One region of the Leucobacter sp. Psy1 genome, then DNA from elsewhere that is predicted to be linked to it. Evidence: predicted binding sites of a transcription regulator. Region 1 holds the regulator's gene; each other region holds the start of a gene.
What was found. Region 1 encodes HrcA, which represses chaperone genes, less so after heat shock. Its sites were predicted from a motif close to TTNGCACTCGNNNNNNNCGAGTGCNAA; they were not measured.
Positions count from the first base shown of each region.

Region 2: groL (chaperonin GroEL) is a predicted target of HrcA. The motif match lies at 5,171-5,197, and genes of this name have one in related genera.
Region 3: groES (co-chaperone GroES) is a predicted target of HrcA. The motif match lies at 4,121-4,147, and genes of this name have one in related genera.

Region 1 is NZ_CP083692.1:1,558,764-1,566,064, reverse strand. It holds gene dnaJ (molecular chaperone DnaJ) at 1-676, opposite strand, end outside; gene hrcA (heat-inducible transcriptional repressor HrcA) at 752-1,786, opposite strand; gene hemW (radical SAM family heme chaperone HemW) at 1,872-3,095, opposite strand; gene K8P10_RS07315 (DUF1990 family protein) at 3,099-3,872, opposite strand; gene lepA (translation elongation factor 4) at 3,869-5,719, opposite strand; gene K8P10_RS07305 (hypothetical protein) at 5,746-6,891, opposite strand; gene K8P10_RS07300 (pyrimidine dimer DNA glycosylase/endonuclease V) at 6,987-7,301, opposite strand, start outside.
Region 2 is NZ_CP083692.1:479,129-486,429, reverse strand. It holds gene K8P10_RS02215 (urea amidolyase family protein) at 1-450, opposite strand, end outside; gene K8P10_RS02210 (LamB/YcsF family protein) at 447-1,232, opposite strand; gene K8P10_RS02205 (NRAMP family divalent metal transporter) at 1,270-2,529, opposite strand; gene K8P10_RS02200 (GntR family transcriptional regulator) at 2,669-3,355, shown strand; gene groL (chaperonin GroEL) at 3,491-5,110, opposite strand; gene K8P10_RS02190 (LytR C-terminal domain-containing protein) at 5,264-5,992, opposite strand; gene K8P10_RS02185 (heme ABC transporter ATP-binding protein) at 6,117-6,896, opposite strand; gene K8P10_RS02180 (FecCD family ABC transporter permease) at 6,893-7,301, opposite strand, start outside.
Region 3 is NZ_CP083692.1:2,243,098-2,250,398, reverse strand. It holds gene tsaB (tRNA (adenosine(37)-N6)-threonylcarbamoyltransferase complex dimerization subunit type 1 TsaB) at 1-136, shown strand, start outside; gene rimI (ribosomal protein S18-alanine N-acetyltransferase) at 133-648, shown strand; gene tsaD (tRNA (adenosine(37)-N6)-threonylcarbamoyltransferase complex transferase subunit TsaD) at 645-1,748, shown strand; gene K8P10_RS10590 (DUF4190 domain-containing protein) at 1,831-2,391, shown strand; gene K8P10_RS10585 (class I SAM-dependent methyltransferase) at 2,399-3,487, opposite strand; gene K8P10_RS10580 (DUF4190 domain-containing protein) at 3,652-4,047, opposite strand; gene groES (co-chaperone GroES) at 4,235-4,531, shown strand; gene rarD (EamA family transporter RarD) at 4,621-5,538, shown strand; gene guaB (IMP dehydrogenase) at 5,626-7,128, shown strand; gene K8P10_RS10560 (GuaB3 family IMP dehydrogenase-related protein) at 7,138-7,301, shown strand, end outside.

The DNA of each region.
Region 1 (7,301 bases):
CCCCGCCGCGCATCTGCATGCGCGTGCCGGTGTCCACGCCGGAGGGGACGTCGATCGACATGGTGCGGCGCTCCCGGACGCGTCCCTTGCCCCCGCACTCGACGCAGGGGTGCTCGATGACGGTGCCGAAACCGGAGCAGTTGCCGCAGGGATGCATGGTGACGACGTTGCCGAAGAGCGACCGCACCTGCCGCTGGACCTGGCCCTGGCCCCCGCAGATCTCGCAGGTCACCGGGTGGGTGCCCGGCTGGCAGCAACTGCCCTGACAGGTCTCGCAGATAACGGCCGTGTTCACGGTCACGTCGCGCTGCGCCCCGAAGATGACCTCGTCGAGCGTGACATCGACGCGAATCAGCGCATCATCGCCGCGCTGGGAACGCGAACGGGGTCCCGCCGTGCCGCCGCCGAATCCTCCGCCGCCGAAGAAAGTCTCGAAGATGTCGCTGAATCCCGCGGCTCCTCCGCCGCCTTCGCCGCCTCCCATGTCGTAGCGGCGCCGCTGATCCGGATCGCTCAGCACGTCATAGGCGTGCGTCACGCTCTTGAAGCGCTCCGCCGCCTCCTCGCTCGGATTCACGTCTGGATGCAGCTGCCGCGCGAGCTTGCGGTACGCCTTCTTGATCTCGTCCGCACTCGCCTCGCGCGAGAGTCCCAGCGTCTCGTAGTGGTCAGCCACCGTGTGCAGCTCCTCTGGTTCGTCGTTCGTTCAGTCCGGTTCGGGGCACCGCGCGTGCGCGCGAGCGCCCGTCAGTCATTCGTCGCCGAGCGCACGGCTCAGGTACCGTGCAACGGCGCGCACCGCCGCGATGTTCCCGGCGTAGTCCATACGGGTCGGCCCGAGCACGCCGAGGCGAGAGATCGACTCCCCGTCGCTCTCGTAGCTCGATGCGATCACTGCCGCCGCGCTCAACCCGTACGGGGCGTTCTCCCGCCCGATCGATGCTGCTACATCGCCGTCGCCGTGGGCGAGCTCGCCGAAGAGCTTGAGCAGGGTCACCTGCTCCTCGATCGCCTCGAGCACGCTGTGGAGGTCGCCCGTGAACTCGCCCGGCCTCGACAGGTTCGCCGCCCCCGCGATCGCGATGCGGTCGGTGCGGTTGGCGCGCAGCTGGTCGATCACGACGTCGAGTACGCGGCGGACCAGCTCGGATTCGTCTGGCGCCGCCCAGTCGTCGAGCGTCTCCACGAGGGACTGCACCCCTGACACGGCGGATTCGACGTCGCTCCCGACGATCGACCCGGCGATCCGCTGCCTGAGACCGTGCACCCAGGCTTCGGTCACCTGTTCAGCTGGCAGGCGCGCGATCTGCTGCTCGACGACCCCGCTCCCGAGGATCAGGACGCACAGCACACGATCCTCGCCGACGGCGACGAGGTCGATGTGCCTGACCGTCGTCTTCCGCAGCGAGGGGTACTGGACCACGGCGACCTGGTTCGTGAGCTGCGCGAGCAATCTCACGGTGCGCACCATCACGTCGTCGAGGTCGCGCGATTCCTGCAGGAAGACCTCGATCGCGGCGCGCTGCGCCTGGCTCAGCGGCCGGATGCGCGCAAGCGTATCGACGTAGGTGCGGTAGCCCTTGTCGGTCGGCACACGGCCAGACGAGGTGTGCGGGGCCGCGATGAGCTCCTCCTCCTCGAGCAGCGCCATATCGTTTCTGATCGTCGCCGCGGACACGCCGAACTGGTGCCGCGCAACGATGGACTTCGAGCCGACGGGCTCGTTGGACGACACGTAATCGCTCACGATCGCGTGCAGCACGTCGAGACTGCGTCCGGAAACCATGCGTCCTCCTCTCCTCCGCCGTCACTCGTCAGGGTGTCTGGCACTCGCAAACCCCGAGTGCCAATCCTACCGCAGGAGCGTCCACCTAACGGAGGAGTCGCTGGACGACCGTGTCGGCGAGCAGTCTGCCGCGCAGCGTCGGCGTCACCCTGCCCCGGATCGCCGCCTTGCCGTCGATGAGTCCCTCCGCGATGAGCTCGGGGATCGCACGGCGTTCATCGGCCTCGAGCACGTCCGCGGGGAGCCCATCGGCGATGCGGGTCTCCAAGAGCACGCGCTCGCTCCGCCGCGATCCCGCGTCGAGCAGCTCTCGCGCGTGTGCCGGTGACACACCGGCGGCGATGCGCTCGGCGTAGGCGCGCGGATGCTTCACGTTCCACCACCGCACACCACCCGCGTGGCTGTGAGCCCCTGGACCGACGCCCCACCAGTCGGCACCCGTCCAGTAGGAGAGGTTGTGCCGCGACCGCGTCGCGAGGGAGGTCGACCAGTTGCTGATCTCGTACCAGTCGTACCCCGCCTCGCCGAAACGGGCGTCGGCGAGCTCGTACATCTCGGCGTGCAGGTCGTCGTCGGGGGCCGCGATCTCACCGCGACGGATCCGCGCGGCGAGTTTGGTGCCGTTCTCGACGATGAGAGCGTACGCGGAGATGTGGTCGGGCGCCAGTTCGAGAGCGGTATCGACCGACCGGGACCAGTCGTCGAGCGTCTCCCCCGGCGTGCCGTAGATCAGGTCGACGCTCACCTGCAACCCGGCCTCGCGGGCCCACTCGACGACGAGCGGTACCCGCTCCGGCGCATGCGTGCGATCGAGCGTCGCGAGCACCGACGGCACCGCCGACTGCATGCCGAAACTCACCCGGGTGAATCCGGCGGCCGCGAGCCTCGACAGGTAGGCGCTGTCCACCGAATCCGGGTTGGCCTCGGTCGTGATCTCGGCGTCGGGGGCGAGGCCCCAGACCGACCGGATCCGGTCGAGCATGAGCACCAGATCCTCGGCGGGCAGCAGCGTCGGGGTGCCGCCACCGAAGAACACCGTGGACGCCGGACGCTCCGGCAGATCTGCGCGGCGGAGCACGTCGCCGCCGAAAGCGATCTCAGTGGCGGCCTGCGCCGCGTAGTCGGCGCGACTCGTGCCGCCGAGCTCGCTCGCCGTGTAGGTGTTGAAGTCGCAGTATCCGCACCGTACCCGGCAGTAGGGCACGTGGACGTAGACGCCGAACGGGCGATCCTCGGCGCCGACGACCACCGAGTCGGGCAGTGCGCCGTCCTCGGGGGCCGGGTCGCCGTCTGGCAGTATGCTCGGCACCGGTTACGGCAGCTCGCGCTCATCGGAGGGCGAGGCGTCTGCCGGTCCGTCCTCCATCACCACCGACTCGGCCGGCGCCGACCCAGACGAGGTCGGCAGCAGGCCGGCTTCAACGACCGCGTGCGGGGCGAGCGCGCGGAGCTGCGCGTGCGCTGCCGCGAGTTCGGACTTCAGCGTTGCCCGGCCCTTCAAACCGAGCAGACCGCTCTGCGCGGCGGCCATGAACCCGCGCGCGCAGGCCCACACCGAGTCGTCGTCGCGGTACTCGACCGTGAGGAGCTGCTCGCCGATCGCCCCCGTCTCGTCGGCGGCGCCCCAGGCGAAGCCCACTCGGCGCGGCTCGTCGACGGTGTAGACGACCATGATGGCGTGCGGCGTCTCGCCTGCGCCACGGTCGATCACAGCGGTCGTGCCCGCCGTGAGGTACGGTTCGCCGTCCGGCCCGTACTGGTGCTCGGCGTGCCCCGAGCTCTCGGGGCGTCCGCCCTCGTCGAAGGTGAGGCCGGTGTACTGCTCACCCTCGCCCGGGTCGATATCGGAGACGGTGTACCCGGCTCCGCGCTGCGCGCCCCACGTCATCAAGAGGCTCGAGGCGACGAGGAACCGATCCTGCCCGCTGCCGAGCTTCACCTCGTCCTCGTACGGCGTCGTGTCCTCTGGCGGGAACCGCATGAGGTCGGGAGCGCTCGAGGCGCCAACGGCCGCATAGGCCATCGGCATCCCCTGGTGCGTGCTGCGCCGGCGAACCGGCTGGTTGCGCTGGGAGGCCGGGCTCATTTCTTGACCTCCTTGCCCTCCACGTCGCCGGAGAGCGCCGCGATGAACGCCTCCTGCGGCACTTCCACGCGCCCCACCATCTTCATGCGCTTCTTGCCTTCCTTCTGCTTCTCGAGCAGCTTGCGCTTGCGGCTGATGTCGCCGCCGTAGCACTTCGCGAGCACGTCCTTGCGGATCGCGCGGATCGTCTCGCGTGCGATCACCCTGGCACCGATCGCCGCCTGGATGGGCACCTCGAACTGCTGCCGCGGAATGAGCTTGCGCAGGCGCTCCGCCATCATCGTCCCGTAGTGGTACGCGCTGTCCCGGTGGACGATGGCGCTGAACGCGTCGACCTTGTCGCCCTGGAGCAGGATGTCGACCTTCACGAGATCGGCCTCCTGATCCCCCATGGGCTCGTAATCGAGGCTGGCGTACCCCTGCGTCCGGCTCTTCAGATGGTCGAAGAAATCGAACACGATCTCGCCGAGCGGCATGGCGTACCGGAGCTCTACTCGCTCGCCCAGGTACTCCATGCCGAGCAGACTGCCGCGGCGCGACTGGCACAGGTCCATGATGGTGCCGACGTAGTCCTTCGGCACGAGGATCGCCGTGCGCACCATGGGTTCACGGACGCTCGCGATCTTGCCATCCGGGTACTCCGATGGGTTCGTGACGGTGACGACGCCGCCGTCCTCACGAGTCACCTCGTAGATCACGCTCGGCGCCGTCGCGATGAGGTCGAGATCGAACTCGCGACGCAGGCGCTCCGAGATGATCTCGAGGTGGAGCAGGCCGAGGAACCCGCAGCGGAACCCGAATCCGAGCGCCACAGAGGTCTCCGGCTCGTACTGGAGCGCCGCGTCAGAGAGCTTCAGCTTGTCGAGCGCCTCGCGCAGGATCGGGTAGTCGCTCCCGTCGAGCGGGTAGAGCCCCGAGAACACCATGGGCTTCGGATCGGTGTACCCCGGCAGCGCCTCGGTCGCCGGGTGCCGCTTCGCCGTCACGGTGTCGCCCACCTTCGACTGCCGCACGTCCTTCACCCCGGTGATGAGGTAGCCGACCTCGCCGACGGCGAGTCCGCGTGTCGCCTGCGGCTCTGGCGATGAGACGCCGATCTCGAGCGCCTCGTGCTCGGCGCCCGTCGACATCATCTGGATCTTCTCTCGGGGCTCGAGTCGCCCGTCGACCATGCGCACGTACGTGACGACACCGCGGTACGAGTCGTAGACCGAGTCGAAGATCATGGCGCGGGCGGGGCCGTCAGCATCGCCGACGGGTGCTGGCACACGCTCGACGACGCGGTCGAGCAGTTCCTCCACGCCCGCACCGGTCTTGCCCGAGACGGCGAGAATGTCTGCCGGGTCTCCCCCGATGAGGTCGGTGATCTCCCGCGCGACGCGCTCGGGCTCCGCAGCGGGCAGGTCGATCTTGTTGAGCACCGGGATGATCTCCAGGTCGTGCTCCATCGCGAGATACAGGTTCGCCAGCGTCTGGGCCTCGATGCCCTGCGCCGCATCGACGAGCAGGATCGCTCCCTCGCACGCGGCCAACGAGCGCGACACCTCGTAGCTGAAGTCGACGTGTCCCGGCGTGTCGATCATGTTGAGCGCGTACGCGGTACCGTCTGCATCCCAGTGCATGCGCACCGCCTGGGACTTGATCGTGATCCCGCGCTCCCGCTCGATGTCCATCCGATCGAGGTACTGCGCGCGCATTTCGCGCTCGGGAACGGTTCCGGTGATCTGCAGCATGCGGTCGGCGAGCGTCGACTTCCCGTGGTCGATGTGCGCGATGATGCAGAAGTTGCGGATCACCGCAGGCGCGGTCGCGGCCGGGGCTGGGGGATGTGCGGTGCGTGGAGACATTGTCCGCCATTATCCCACGTCCTGGGCTACCCCGCTGCGGTCTCGGCTTCCGTGTCCGGTTCGCCGGCCGCCGAGCCGTCCTCAGGCGCCGCTCCGCCGCTCGCCACTTCGGCCTCCGCGCCGTCGCCGGAATCAGTGTCGGCCGTTCCCTCGGCCGATGCTGCTCCGGAGCCGGGATCACTGGGACCGGGAACCTGAGGCGCCGGGTCAGACGGCGTCGTCTCCGGCGTCTGCTCAACGTACTCTTCCTGCGCCTCGCGCGCAGCATCCGCCGCCGTCACGTAGTTCGCCACTCCCGAGGCCAGACGCAGCGCCCGATCCGCGTCGCTCACGGAGGCCTCCTCTGCCAGGAGATCCTCCAGCGTCGTGGCGGCTTCCACGATTCCCTCGTGCTCCTCGACGGCTGCGAAGTACTCCTGGAAGACGATCTCCGCCTGCTCGGGGACCGATTCGGCGGCCGCCTGCACGGGACCGAGCGAGGCCGCCACCGATGCCGCGACGCCATCGCCGATCGAGACGGCCGATTCGAACCGGCTGGTCGTCTCCTCGAGGGCGGTACGATCCGCCTCGAGTTGCGATCGGGCGTCTGCGATCGCCTTCGCCCCGACCTCGGCCTCGGGCACTGGTCGCACCTTGCTCGCCGACGGGCGGATGTCGAGCGCGACGACCACGTCGTCAACCTCGAGGTCGAACGGGGAGGTCGGGAGGGTGGAATCGTCGGCCACCAGTGCCGCGTCGTACTGCTCGACGAGTGTGGGGTCGGGAACGGCTGGAGCGGTCGCGCGGGCGTCGCTGAGCGTCGTGGCGGCTGCGCTCACCGCTTCAGCTACTTCCGGGGTCAGGATCGGCTCCTCCGCGTCACCGATCGTCTGAAGGGTCTCGACGGCACCGTCCGAGGCCTCGACGCGCAGGTGCGCGATCAGCTCGGCCGCGTCGGCTCGCGGTGCCACTTCGCGCAGATCGTCTCGCACCGCGATGCTCTCGGCGATGACGTCGGCGTACTGGCGCGAATCGGACTGGTGCAGGATGAGCGGGAGCGAGATCCCCCCGCCGAGCAGCAGCACGGCGAGCAGACTGAGCAGCACCCAGATCCACCGCTGGGAGCGCCGCTTCCTGACAGGACGACGCGGCGTCGGTGCAGCCTCGGCTTCACTCACCGTTTCCCCCGTCACACCAGCTCCCTGCGTCTGCGGCCGGCGCTCGCCGACCACAGGTCAGTGTATCCGGCTCGCACGCGACGACGGGAATCCCGTCGCTTCGGGCACTGTCACGGCCGCTCCCACTCCTCGATGCCACCCGGGCGGGGCGCGAACAGCGGATGGGGCTCAGGTGTTCCGGTGCGCCACGCCTCGACAAGCTCCGGACTGCGCTGCTCGAACTTGCGTCCGAGGTGCTCCCACTCGTACGCGAGCTGCCCGTTCGTCACGGGAATCGCACCGCCGAGGTCCGACGAGTCGAGGATCTTCTCCTCGTTGAAGCGGTACCCGCGTCGCGTCGCCTCCCCCTGGAGGCCCACCAGGTACGCTCCGACGGCGTTCAGGGGGAACTCGGTGGCGCGGAAGCGCGTCAACTGCGGATGATT
Region 2 (7,301 bases), 1.1 Mb from region 1:
GCCGGTGAACGCAACGGTGTACTCGGCCGCCTGGTGGCGCTCGATCACCTCCGCAGCCGTGAGCCCGGTCAGCTGCGCCACCTCGTCGAGGTCGGCACCGTCGTAGACGACCGGAACCTCGACGGGGGTCTCGGGTGCCGCCGCGCGTGCCGTGCTGCCGGCGTGAGCCGACCAGATCTCCGCGAACGGGATCCGGGCGCGACCCGCGACGTGATCCGCCGCGTCGCGCCCGCGCACGAGCACCGTCCGGGCGGCCGGCACGAGTTCATCGATGCGCAGGGCGCCGTCCCCCCAAGCCCGGGACAGTGCTTCGTGCATCGCGAGGGCGGCACCGAGGTCACCGCAGTCAACGAGCACCGCGCCGTCACCGGCGGGTCGCACGTCGAAGTCGGCCGGAGGCGCGTCCACTGCCGTGTCGCCCGACGAGTCCCCCGCGTGAGCCGCGCTCAAGATTCGCTCCGATGCATCTGACGACCGACCGTGAACGGAGCGAGCTCCTCCCCGGCATCGAGCAGTGCGGTGCGGACGGTGGCAGCGATCTCGACCGCCCCCGGACTGTCGCCGTGCACGCAGATCGATGCGGCGGGAACGGCGACCTCCGTCCCGTCCCTCGCCTCGATCACTCCCTCGCGCGCCAAGCGGACCATACGCTCCGCCACCTGCTCGGGATCATGGATCACCGCGCCGGCCTCCCGCCGCGAGACGAGGGCCCCGTTCGGCTCATATGCCCGATCCGCGAAGGCCTCAGGCACGGCCCGGAGCCCGGCGGCCTCCGCCCACTCGACCAGCGGCGAGCCGGCGAGACACACGAGCGGCAGGCCGGAGTCGACAGCGCGGATCGCACGGATGACCGCTGCTGCCTGACGCTCATCCCGCGCGATGGTGTTGTACAGCGCTCCGTGCGGCTTCACGTAGGAGACCTCGGTACCGGCGACCCTCGCGAGCGCCTGAAGCGCGCCGATCTGATAGATCACATCGGCCTCGAGCTCGGCGTCGCTCACGTCCATGGGCCTGCGGCCGAAGCCGACGAGATCGGGGTACGCAACGTGCGCACCCACGGCCACCCCGCGCTCGACAGCGCCGCGAAGCGTCTCCAGGATCGAGCGGGGATCCCCCGCGTGGAACCCGCAGGCGACGTTCGCACTGGTGACGATCTCCAGCATCGCGGCGTCGTCGCCGAGCGTCCAGGCACCGAAGTGCTCGCCGAGATCGCTGTTCAGATCGATGCTCATGGTCCGGCCTTTCTCTCGTGGATGGTGCAGGATCGGTTCACGCCGCCAAGAAGGCGAAGATACCGCTGAACGACATGACTCCCATGTACCACGTCAGCACCGTGACGATGGTTCCCGAGATCAGCAGCCACTTCGGCACCCGGTATCCGTGCAGCAGATCACGGCGGAACCACCCGATGTACATGAAGATCGTGAAGCCGATCGGCAGGATCAGGCCGTTGAATCCACCGGCGAAGACGAGGAGCGCGACGGGCGTGGTTCCGAGGATCAGGTACACGGTCAGACCGACGAGGATGAAGCCCACCGTGATCCACGACCGCACTCTCAGATCGATGCGTCGACTGAAGACGGTGGTGAACGACACCGAGGTGAACGCGGCGCCGATGACGCTCGAGATGCCGGCGGCCCAGAGCACCAGGCCGAACGCGCGGAGACCGATCTCGCCGGCGGCGGCCTGGAACGCATCCCCGGCGGGGTTCCCCGCGAGGTCGAGTGTCACGCCGCTGGCGGTGACGCCGAGAAATGCGAGGAACAGCACGTACCGCATCACGCCCGTGACCGCGATGCCGGTGAACGCGGAACGGGTCACCTGCTCGGCGTGCTCGACCCCTGCGACGCCGGAATCGAGCAGCTTGTGCGCTCCCGCGTAGGTGATGTAGCCGCCCACGGTTCCGCCGACGATCGTGGTGATCATCGCGAAGTCGATCACATCGGGAAGGACGGTCTGCGTCAGCGCCTCGCCGATCGGCGGGTTCGCCACGATGGCGACGATCACCGTCAGGACGATCATGACGAGTCCCAACGCGACGATGACCCAATCCATCACGACGCCGGCTCGCTTGACGATGAAGATCACGATCGCCAGCGCCGCGCTGATGGCGCCGCCGATCTTCGCGTCGATGCCCAGCAGTGCGTTCAACCCGAGGCCGGCACCAGCAATGTTGCCGATGTTGAAGACGAGACCGCCGAATATGACGAGCACGGCGAGTACGTAGCCGCTGAAGGGCACCGCCGCGTTCGCCAGTTCTGCCGCACGGCGCCCGCTCACCGTGACGATGCGCCAGATGTTCGCCTGCACGACGAAATCGATGATGATCGACACGAGAATTCCGAACGCGAAGGCTGCTCCGAGCGTCGCCGTGAACGTCGCCGTCTGCGTGATGAACCCCGGCCCGATGGCCGAGGTCGCCATCATGAAGATCGCACCCAGGAGGGACGCGCGTCGTGCTCTGACGAACCCGACCGCCCCGCTCGCGACGGTCTCGGGGCCCGGAACCGCGGTGTTCCGTTCACTCATCTGCTGCTGCCTTTCATCGGTGCCACTCTGCGCCGGTCTCCCGGCTCGACGCCAGTGCGTCCCGACCATCCTCCGACAGATTGTTCAACAACGCAAGCGATCCGTTCAACAGAATACGTCAGGCGATAGACTCATCCGTATGACCTCGCCCGCCGACGACGCCGCGGCAGAACCCCTCGGACGATCACGAGCCGAAGAAACCGCGGCCGCACTCCGCTCCCTCATCGCAGACGCCGCACTCACGCCGGGAATGCGGCTGGCCGAAGTCGAACTCGCGCGCACGCACGGCGTCTCGCGCAACACGCTCCGGGAGGCCTTCCGCATCCTCAGCGAGCAGTCCCTCGTCGTCCAGATCCCCCACCGCGGAGCGTTCGTCGCCACGCCATCGGTGATGTCGATCATCGACATCTACCATCTGCGCCGCTTGATCGAGTGCGGCGCCCTGCGCGCGGCACTCCCGAAGCATCCCGCCGTCGCGCGCATGCGCGAGGCCGTCGAGACCGCGCTCGCCGCACGCGAAGCCGGAGACTGGCGCACCGTCGGCACCGCCAACATCCTCTTCCACTCCGCAATCATCGAGCTCGCCGACAGCCCGCGGCTCACCCGCTTCGCCGACGCGCTCGCGGCGGAGGTGCGATTGGCATTCGGTCTCGTCGACGACCCCGAGTATCTGCATGCCCCGTTCATCGATCAGAACGCGCGCATCGTCGAACTGCTCGCGGCCGGGCGCCCCGATGAGGCCGCCGAGGCGCTCGAAGCCTATCTGCACCGCGCCGAGCGGATCCTTGTCACGGCGTACGAACGGGCGAGCGCCGATCGCGGCTGATTCCGGTCGGCAGCGCCCGCCCGACGGCGGGCCAGCCCGATCATCGCAGCAGTCAGGAACACGAAAGCGGGGCCGCACCCGAAGGTGCGACCCCGCTCGTGGAGGGCTCGCCGAGCGGCGACCCCGAACCGGGACTTAGAAGTCCATGCCGCCCGTCGGGTCGGCCGGTGCCGCAGCAGCGGGCTCCGGCTTGTCCGCGACGACGGCCTCGGTGGTGAGGAAGAGGCCAGCGATCGATGCCGCGTTCTGCAGCGCCGAGCGGGTCACCTTCGCCGGGTCCAGGATGCCCTGGGCCACCAGGTCGCCGTACTCGCCGGTCGCTGCGTTCAGGCCGTAGCCGACCTCGAGGTTCGCAACGCGATCCGCGACGACGCCCGGCTCGAGGCCGGCGTTCTGCGCGATCTGACGCAGCGGAGCCTCGATCGCGGTCTTCACGATCTTCGCGCCGACGGCCTCGTCACCCTTGAGCTCGAGCGATGCGAAGACATCCTTGCCGGCCTGGATGAGCGCGACACCGCCACCGGGGAGCACACCCTCGTCGACGGCTGCCTTCGCGTTGCGCACGGCGTCCTCGATACGGTGCTTGCGCTCCTTCAGCTCGACCTCGGTCGCCGCACCGGCCTTGATGACGGCCACGCCGCCCGCGAGCTTCGCGAGGCGCTCCTGCAGCTTCTCACGGTCGTAGTCGCTGTCGGTGTTGTCGATCTCGCGACGGATCTGAGCCACGCGGCCCTCGATCGCGTCGTTCTCGCCGCCGCCCTGGACGATGGTGGTCTCGTCCTTGGTGATGATGACCTTGCGCGCGGTGCCGAGCATGTCGAGCGTGGCGTTCTCGAGCTTGAGACCGACCTCTTCCGAGATGACCTGGCCGCCCGTGAGGATCGCGATGTCCTGCAGCATGGCCTTGCGGCGGTCGCCGAAGCCGGGAGCCTTGACGGCGGCCGACTTGAAGATGCCGCGGATCTTGTTGAGCACGAGCGTTGCGAGCGCCTCGCCCTCGACGTCCTCAGCGATGATCAGGAGCTGCTTGCCCGACTGGATCACCGGGTCGACGATCGGCAGCAGGTCCTTGATGTTCGAGACCTTGCTGTTCACCGTGAGGATGTAGGGATCCTCGAACACGACCTCCTGGCGGTCTGCGTCGGTGACGAAGTACGCCGACAGGTAACCCTTGTCGAAGCGCATGCCCTCGGTGAGCTCGAGCTCGGTGCCGAAGGTGTTGGACTCCTCGACGGTGACCACACCCTCCTTGCCGACCTTGTCGATCGCCTCGGCGATGAGCGCACCGATCTGCTCGTCAGCGGCAGAGATCGAAGCGGTCGCGGCGATCTGATCGGTGGTCTCGATCTCCTTCGCGTTCTCGAGGAGCTTCTCGACGACGGCCGCGACGGCCTTCTCGATGCCCTTCTTCAGCGCAATGGGGTCGGTGCCTGCAGCGACGTTGCGGAGACCCTCGCGAACGAGCGCCTGCGCGAGCACGGTCGCGGTCGTGGTGCCGTCACCAGCGACGTCGTCGGTCTTCTTCGCGACCTCCTTGACGAGCTCGGCGCCGATCTTCTCGTACGGATCCTCGAGCTCGATCTCCTTGGCGATGGAGACGCCGTCGTTCGTGATCGTGGGGGCGCCCCACTTCTTCTCGAGCACGACGTTGCGGCCACGCGGCCCCAGGGTCACCCTGACGGCATCGGCGAGGGTGTTCAGACCCCGCTCAAGGCCGCGACGTGCTTCCTCATCAAAAGCAATGATCTTTGCCATACAGTCGTCCCTCCCGGACGTTCCAGGTGTGCCCCAGTCCGGGACACGATGCTCACAGACTTAGCACTCGATCATTTCGAGTGCTAAGTCAATCTTGGCACTCACACCCGTCGAGTGCAAGCGCGGGAGGCGACTCGCGGCGACCTCGGAGGACTACTGCGCCGGCACCTCGCCCGAGGCGTCGACACCGGCGTCGACCTCGGCGGAGAGATCGGCGGAGGCGTCCGCTTCGACTCCGGCGTCCGCGTCGGGCGACTCCGTCCCCGGAATCGTGTTCTCGCTCGACTCCTGCTCCATCTTGGTGGCCTCATCGGCGCCAGGGCCGCCGTAATCGGTGCCGAGGAGCACAACGAGACGGGCGCCGTACGATGCGTAGCCATTGCTCTGGTAGATCGAGAGTCCGCCGAGTTCGCGCGCGAGACCCTCCGCAGCGGGAATGTCGGCCTCGTCCTCGTAGAACACGCCGGAGATCGCGACATCGGTCTCCGCGGCGTTGCCCGCGAAGACGATGACTCCGAGGTCGCCGTCTCCGATGACCTCGCCGACCCCCTCCGCGAGGTACGGGGTATCGGTGCCGTTCAGCACGGCGACCGAGGCTTCAGGGTCGAGCTCTGGTTCGACCTGAGCGGTGTCGCTGGAACCGCCGATGCGCTCATCCAAGCCGAGGCTCGCACCGATGCGCTCGACCGTGAAGATGCCGAGCCCGGTGAGCAGCGCGAACCCGATGACTCCGGCGATGACGAACCGCCAGGTGTTCCGCGGGCGGGCGACGACGCGGTGAGCGCCCACACGGCCACGCAGTTCGGGGTGGTCGAAGCGATCCTCAGGGTACTCCTGCGATGCGTCGCGCCGGGACGTGTCGTCGCGGGGTGGTTGACTCACGCGGATCCTCTCGAGGTTCTCTGACGGTCCGTGCGGGCTCGTGCGCCGTCGGACCTGCGCACCAGAATACAGGTGCTCGCTCGATGACCCCTCAGCGCGGCACCTCGATCCGCTCCCGACCCGCTCACCAGGCTCGACGCGGAATCACGACGGGGCGACCGGTGTCCGGATCCGGCATCACGCGGACGGAGGTGCCGTACACCGTCTCGATGCGCTCGGCCGTGAGCACTTCCTCCGGCGTCCCGCGCGCCGCGAGCGCACCGTCGGCGAGGATCGCGATCTCGTCGGCGTAGGCGGCGGCGAGCGACAGGTCGTGGAGCACCACGATCACCGCCTTCCCCGCGGCCGCCAGGCGCCGGGAAATGCGCAGCACCTCCTCCTGGTGGCGCAGATCGAGCGCTGCCGTCGGCTCGTCGAGCAGCACGATGCGGGTCTCCTGCGCCAGGACGCGCGCCAGCGATACCCGGGCTTTCTCCCCGCCTGAGAGCGTCGGGAACATGCGGTCCGTGAGATGCGCGACGTCGGTGACCGCGACGGCATCGGCGATGGCGGCGGCGTCATCATCCGCCCGTTCCGTCCCCATCCACGGCGCTCGTCCCATCTCGATGACCTGCTGCGCCGTGAAGGAGAAGGCGACCTGGTTCGCCTGCAGCAGCACGGCGCGCACGCGGGCCAGCTCCTTGGCGTCCCACTCGTGCAGCGGGCGACCGTCGAGCGCGACCGTGCCCTCGGTCGGCGAGATATCGCCAGAGAGGAGTCCGAGCACCGTCGACTTGCCCGCGCCGTTCGGGCCGACGAGGGCGAGCACCTCGCCGTACCGTACGTCCATGGAGACCGCGTCGACGATCCGGATCCGCCCCGCCCGATAGCTCGCCGAGATCAGCTGCTGCGCTGCCCCGTTCATGCCCAGCCTCCCGCGCGCCGACGGTTCCTGCGGATGAGCCAGTAGAAGAACGGCCCGCCGACGAGCGACGTGAGCATTCCGATCGGCAGGTCTGCCGACGGGACGATGGTGCGCGCGAGCAGATCGGCGTAGACGAGCAGCGTCGCGCCCCCGATGATCGAGCAGATGAGCAGCCAGCGGTGCGCCGGTCCGAGGATCATGCGCACCAGGTGCGGCACCACGAGTCCGACGAATGCGATGATGCCGACGAACGCGACACCGACGCCGGTGAGCAGCGCGACGAGCACGACCGACCAGATGCGCAGGCGCTCCACTTTCACCCCGAGGTGCGACGCCGTGCGGTCGCCGAGTGAAAGCAGATCGTACTGCGGTGCGAGCTTGAGCGACACGGCAGCGGCGACAACA
Region 3 (7,301 bases), 680 kb from region 1:
GATCCCGGCGGGGCAGCTCGTCCGTCTCGCAGAGCGGCGCCTCGCCTCGGGGGCGCCGTTCGCGCCGAACCGTGCGCTCTACCTGCGCCAGCCAGACGTGCAGCAGCCATCGGCGCCGAAACGGGTGAGCACGTGAACCCCTCGTCTGGCCGCGAAGCCGGCGCACCCCCAGAGTTCCGGGAGCACCCCGGAACGCTGCGGCCCGTGGGACCAGCGGACTTCGACGCCATCCACGCGATCGAGGTCGCCACCTTCGGCACGGACGCCTGGAGCGCGGCGACGCTCGCCGACGAACTCGCAGGTCCGCACCGTTCCTACGTCGTGCTCGAGGTCGATGGGTCCGTACGGGGCTACGCCGGGCTGCTCGCAGTGGGCTCCCAAGGTGATATCCAGACCATCGCGGTCGACGCGTCCCTGCGGGGGACGGGGCAGGGGCGACGGCTCATGGACGCGCTCATCGCCCGAGCGGAGCAGCGGGGAGTGCGAGAGCTCTTCCTCGAGGTCCGCGCCGACAATCCGGTCGCCAAGCGACTGTACGCGTCCCTCGGGTTCGTCCCCATCGCCGAACGCCGCGCGTACTATCAACCGGATGGCGTCGACGCGATCATCATGCGACGCGACACAGGAGAGGCACCGGTGAACGGATGACGGCAATCGCGAAGACGGTACCGGCGAACGAGGAGCCGCTCGTTCTCGGCATCGAGACCAGCTGCGACGAGACCGGCGTCGGCATCGTGCGCGGACGCACCCTGCTCGCGAACGCGGTCGCCTCGTCGATGGACGAGCACGCCCGCTTCGGTGGGGTGATCCCCGAAGTGGCGGCGCGCGCTCATGTCGAAGCCCTCGCGCCGACGATCGACCGAGCCGTCGCCGAGGCAGGGATCGAGCTGGCCGATCTCGATGCGATCTCCGTGACCTCGGGTCCCGGCCTCGCCGGTGCGCTCATGGTGGGCGTCGCGGCGGCCAAAGCGCTGGCGCTCTCGCTCGACGTGCCGCTCTACGCCGTGAACCACCTCGTCGGGCACGTCGGAGCCGACCTGCTCCAGGGGGAGGGGCTCCGCGAAACGCATGGGACGGTGGGCGAGCTCGAGCTGCCGACCGTCGCGCTGCTCGTTTCGGGAGGGCACACCTCGCTCCTCCTCGTGCGTGACCTCGTGTCCGACGTTGAGATGCTCGGCGAGACGATCGACGACGCGGCCGGCGAAGCGTTCGACAAGGTCGCGCGCCTACTCGGGCTGCCGTACCCGGGAGGCCCCCATATCGATCGCGTCGCGGCCGACGGGGATCCGAACGCGATCCGCTTCCCGAGAGGACTGACTCGGCCGAAGGATCTGGAGCGGCACCGGTACGACTTCTCGTTCTCCGGGCTCAAGACATCGGTGGCCCGCTGGGTGGAGCAGCGCCGCGCTGCGGGTGAAGAGGTCCCCGTCGCCGATGTGGCTGCGAGCTTCCGCGAGGCCGTCGCCGACGTGCTCGTCAGCAAGGCGCTCGCCGCCTGCCGTGAACTCGGCGTGCCGCGTCTGCTGCTCGGGGGCGGTGTCGCTGCGAACGCGCGCGTGCGCGCGCTCGCAGCGGAGCGAGCGGCCGCGGATGGTGTCGAGCTGCGAGTACCGCCGCTCTCGCTCTGCACCGACAACGGTGCGATGATCGCTTCGCTCGGAGCGCAGCTGGTCGCGGGAGGCGCAGCGCCGTCGACGCTGGGATTCGGAGCCGATTCCACGCTGCCGGTCACCACAATCAGAGCCTGAGCCGCCTGACACCGTTATCGTGGTTCAGTCGGACCGAGCAGCTCGGACCCGAAGACCGTACACCCCAGACGAGGAGTGAGACATGTCGAGTACGACTCCAGACCACGACCCGGACGCGCCCCGGACGCCGGAAACCGCGTCACCCGAGACCACCGATCCCGAACCCGGCCCCGCCCCGTACGTCGCGCCTGCGGCGCGGGAGCCGCTCACGCCCCCGGTGCCGCCGGCCGCGCCCGTGCCGCAGGCCGCTGCAGATCCGCTGGGACTCCAGTCGGCGTCCGAGACCGGAACCCAGCCCGAATACGCTCCGCCGGCGTATGCGCCCGACCAGTCGGCGAGTGCATACGCCGGGGCGGCTGAGCCGGGCGCGACCGGCCCGCGCGGCTTCGCAATCGCGGCGCTCGTCCTCGGTATCGCCGGTCTGGTCCTCGTGTGGCTCCCGTTTCTCGCGGTGGTCGCGCTTCCGGCGGCGATCGTCGGCCTCATTCTCGGTATCGTCGCGATGCGGAAGGGCCAGCCGAAGGGATTCGCGCTGACGGGTGTGATCCTCTCGGGGGTGGCGATCCTGATCTCCGTGATCTCGATGGTCGTCGTGATGATCGGCCTCGCGCTCCTCGGCGGATCAGGCGCATTCGCCCCCTGATCGACGTCTAGGCCGAGGACTCGGCGGCAGTCACCCGCTCCGCGAGGAGCGCCGCGTGCCTGCCGCCGATCCGTGTCAGGACGAGGGTTGCACTGCGGTCTCCCCGGAGTTTCAAACGCTTCCGGAGCGCGGCTGGGTCGACATCAGCACCGCGTTTCTTGATCTCGAGACGGCCCACGCCGCGGTCTGCGAGCGCGCGTCGCAGATCCTTCTCCCGCGCAGGCAGTTCCTCGACGATGCGGAAGGTCTGTGCGAAGGGTGTGGACACGAGCCGCTCGGACGTGAGGTAGGCGATCCCCGCGCTGAGCGTTCCGGCGTCGAGGCGCTCTGCGAGCATCCCGATGAGTCTCGCCCGGATCACTGCGCCGTCAGGCTCGTAGAGGTACGCGCCGAGACGCGCGGGCTCCGGGTCGGGGGCGTCTCCCGGTGCAGCGAGTTCGTGCGCGAGCCCATCGCGGAGGAGCAGCGCCGACCTGCCGATGCCTCTGCGCGCGACGGCACCGAACCAGAGGCCCATCTCCACGACGTTCCCGTCGACCGACACCCACTGGGCCTCCGCGTCGTCAGGGATGAGTTCGCGGTCGAAGCCGGGCCCGAGCTTCACCCCTGTCGGCATCCGGTCGCCGAGTCCGAACGCGAAGTCGAGAGACGGCGCGTAGTCGTCGACCGAGGTGAGGCGACGAGTGTCACGCGACCCCGCGGTGCGCCTCGCGGGGTCCAGAAAGGCGCCGTCGATGCCCGCCAGGTCGACCCCGGTCGCGTCGGCGACCCGGACGTGCGGCGCTGGCACGTCCGCTGCCGCTGCGGCGACCGAGACGTTGTGCTGAGCGAATCGCGCGGTGAACGGGTCGATCTCCACCGGCGAGACCCTGACCCCGGCCGCGAGCAGCGCGAGCGATTCGGATCCGATCCCCGTGCCGAGGTCGGCGACGCACGCGCAGCCCGCCTCGCGGAACCGGGCCGCATGGGCTTCGGCCACGATCCGGCGAGAGGCCTGCTCGAGGCCCGCCTGCGTGAACAGCAGGTCACCTGCGGAGGGGCCGAACTTCGCTGCAGCACGTCGGCGGAGGTCGGCCTGGGTGAGGATCGCGGCCACGGCATCGGGCTCCAGGCCCGTGCGACGCAGCTCGGCACCGGCCTGCGACGCAGTCGCGCCGTCAGCGATCGCTCGCTCGACGGCCGCCAGGTGCTCGTGCCCGGTGTCGGTGAACAGGACGTCCCACCCCGGAGGCGGCTGGGGGAGCCCCTTCTGGATGCCGCTCAGGAGTAGTAGGGGTCCGAGAACGACGACATCATCGAGCCGAACCCGGCGATCATCGAGAAGATCACGACGACGTAGAAGACGATGAACGCCACCCAGAACGCCACCATGACGTAGCCAACGATGAGACCCGTGAGCGCGAGGCCGCGCCCCGTGTCGCCGTTGCGCTTGATCTGACCGAGCGCGAGGTGGCCGAAGACGATGCCTGCGATCGGCTGCAGGAACCCGAGAATGACCGCGACGAGTGCGAACGTGTTGGTGTACGCGAGCGTGGTCGGCTGCTGCGCTCGCTGCGCGGCTGCCGACTGCGGGGCATCCGCGCGGTACGGCGCCTGCGGGGCGTCGTTCGTGCCTGGACTCGAAGCGGGCCCTGGCGGGGGGACGGGGTGCGACATGGTGGGCTCCTTTCTGTGACCACACTATCGCAGGCCGATACGGGCGCCCCCAGTGACCGTATCGACATCGGAATTGGCACTCGCCTTGCACGAGTGCCAACGCACGGCATAGACTTTCGAGTGTGCGATCTCATCCGAGTTCGCTACACATTCTTCGTCCCCGAGTTCACCGAGAAAGAGGTCAACCGTGTCGGTCGCCATCAAGCCGCTCGAAGATCGTATCGTCGTCAAGCAGGTCGAGGCAGAGCAGACCACCGCGTCTGGTCTGGTCATCCCCGATAGCGCCAAGGAGAAGCCGCAGGAGGGCGAGGTCGTCGCTCTCGGCCCGGGCCGCATCGATGACAACGGAAACCGCGTGCCGCTCGACATCTCCGTCGGCGACATCGTCATCTACTCCAAGTTCGGTGGCACCGAGGTGAAGGTCGGCGGAGACGACTACCTCGTGCTCTCCGCGCGCGACGTGCTCGCGGTGGTCACCCGCTAACCAGAGCATTCAGTATCCCTGCGGGGCCGGCGCGATTGCGCCGGCCCCGCAGTTCGTTCAGCGGGCGGTGAGCCCCGGAGAGGAGTGTCGTGCCTTCGACCGAGCGGTCCGCGACGAGCGGACTCCTGTTCGGAATATCGGCGTACCTGCTCTGGGGGATCCTGCCGCTCTACTTCGTGGTGCTCGGCGCGATCGGACCGTTCGAGATCGTCTCGATACGCGTACTCCTCACACTCATCTTCTGCGCCGGAGCGGTGACCGTGCTTCGGCAATGGGGTCGCACCGCCGCGCTGCTGCGCGATCGGGGGATACTCCTCCGCCTCGCTGCGGCGGGCGCCGTGATCTACGTGAACTGGCAGGTCTTCGTCATCGCATCGACCTCGGGGCACGTTATCGACGCCTCCCTCGGGTACTTCATCAACCCGGTGGTCACGGTGCTGCTGGCAGTGGTGCTGCTCAAGGAGCGACTGACTCCGGTGCAGTGGATCGCGATCGGGTTGACGGTCGTGGCGTTCGCGATCATCGCGATCGGGTACGGCATCTTCCCGTGGACCGGTCTCGTGCTGGCCCTCTCCTTCGGCTTCTACGGGTATTTGAAGAGCTCGGTCGGAGATCGCGTGCCAGCGCTCAGTGGACTCTTCGTCGAGACCCTGGTGCTCACTCCGCTGGCCATCGCGATCATCAGCGTGCTCGGGATCACCACCGGCCTCTCAGTGGCCGACGCCGACCCCGTCACCATCCTGCTCTTCGCCTGCTCCGGAGCGGTGACCGCCGTTCCGCTGCTCTGCTTCGCCGCATCGGCGCGCCGGATCCCGCTGTCGGTGCTCGGGTTCCTGCAGTACCTGGCTCCGACGTTGATGTTCCTGCAGGGTTGGCTCCTCTTCGGAGAGGACGTGCCTCCGGCCCGTTGGGCCGGGTTCGGTCTGGTCTGGTTGGCCCTGATCTGCCTGTCGTTCGACACGATCAGGAGGGCCGGTCGTGAGCGTCGGCGGAAGCGGCTGGGATGAATCAAGCGTACGTCGAGGCGGGTGCCCCTACGATAGAGGGGTCGGTGCTCTCCGGCGTCGAGTCGCAATCAGAAAATCGAGGTCTTCATGGAACAGCGTGATCCGTTCGCACTCACGGGTCTCACCTACGACGATGTGCTGCTGCTTCCGGCGCACACCGACGTCATTCCGAGTGAAGCGGATACGTCGACGCAGCTGACGCGTCGCATCCGCCTCGGAATCCCGCTGATCTCCGCGGCGATGGACACCGTGACGGAGACTCGCATGGCAGTGGCGATGGCCCGCAACGGCGGCCTCGGCATTCTCCACCGCAATCTGTCGATCCAGGACCAGGCCGAGATGGTCGACCGTGTGAAGCGCTCCGAGGCTGGCATGATCACGAATCCGGTCACCACGTCGCTCGACGCCACCGTGGCAGAGGTCGATGCGATCTGCGGCGAGTACCGCGTGAGCGGACTCCCGGTGGTTGACAAGCAGGGCATGCTGCTCGGCATCATCACGAACCGCGACATGCGATTCATCGACCCGAAGCAGCGGGCTCGCGTGCTCGTGCGGGAGGCGATGACCCCGATGCCACTCATCACCGCGAGCCCCGGCATCGCCCGCGAGGACGCCGAGGACATCTTCAGGCAGCACAAGATCGAGAAGCTCCCGCTCGTCGACGACAGCGGCAAGCTCACCGGACTCATCACGGTCAAGGACTTCGACAAGGAGGAGGAGTACCCGAACGCCACGAAGGACGAGGCAGGGCGCCTCCGCGTCGGCGCGGCGGTGGGCTTCTTCGGCGACGCCTGGCAGCGAGCCACCGCCCTCGTTGAGGCTGGAGTCGACGTGCTCGTCGTCGATACAGCGAACGGCGACAGCCGCGGCGTGCTCGACATCATCACCCGCATCAAGAACGATCCCGCTTTCGACGGCGTCGACGTGATCGGCGGCAACGTCGCGACGTACGCCGGTGCCCGTGCGATCGTCGAGGCCGGCGCGGACGCCGTGAAGGTCGGCGTCGGTCCCGGCTCGATCTGCACCACCCGCGTGATCGCCGGTGTCGGCGTGCCCCAGGTCACGGCCGTCTACGAGGCCGCCAAGGCCGCGACCCCGGCAGGCATCCCCGTGATCGCGGACGGAGGCCTGCAGTACTCGGGCGACATCGCAAAGGCACTCGTGGCGGGCGCCTCATCCGTCATGATGGGATCCCTGCTCGCGGGCACCGATGAGAGCCCGGGCGAGCTCGTCTTCGTGGGGGGCAAGCAGTTCAAGAACTACCGCGGCATGGGATCGCTCGGCGCTCTGCAGACTCGCGGGGAGCGCACCTCCTACTCGAAGGACCGCTACTTCCAGGCCGATGTGCCGAGCGACGAGAAGCTCATCCCCGAGGGCATCGAGGGGCAGGTCGCGTACCGCGGTCCCCTCGGCTCGGTGGCGCACCAAATGATCGGCGGTCTGCGGCAGTCGATGTTCTACGTCGGTGCGCGCACCGTCACGGAGCTCAAGGAGCGCGGCGAATTTGTGCGCATCACGGCGGCGGGCCTTAAGGAGTCCCACCCGCACGATGTGCAGATGGTCGTCGAGTCGCCCAACTACAAGCGATAGGGAATCCCGGTGAGTACAGAGATCGAGATCGGCAGGGCCAAGCGCGCCCGCCGTGTCTACACCTTCGACGAGATCGGCATCGTCCCGACGCGGCGCACCCGAGACCCCGAGCTCGTCTCGACCGCGTGGACGATCGATGCCTTCCACTTCGAGATCCCCGTGCTCGGCGCGCC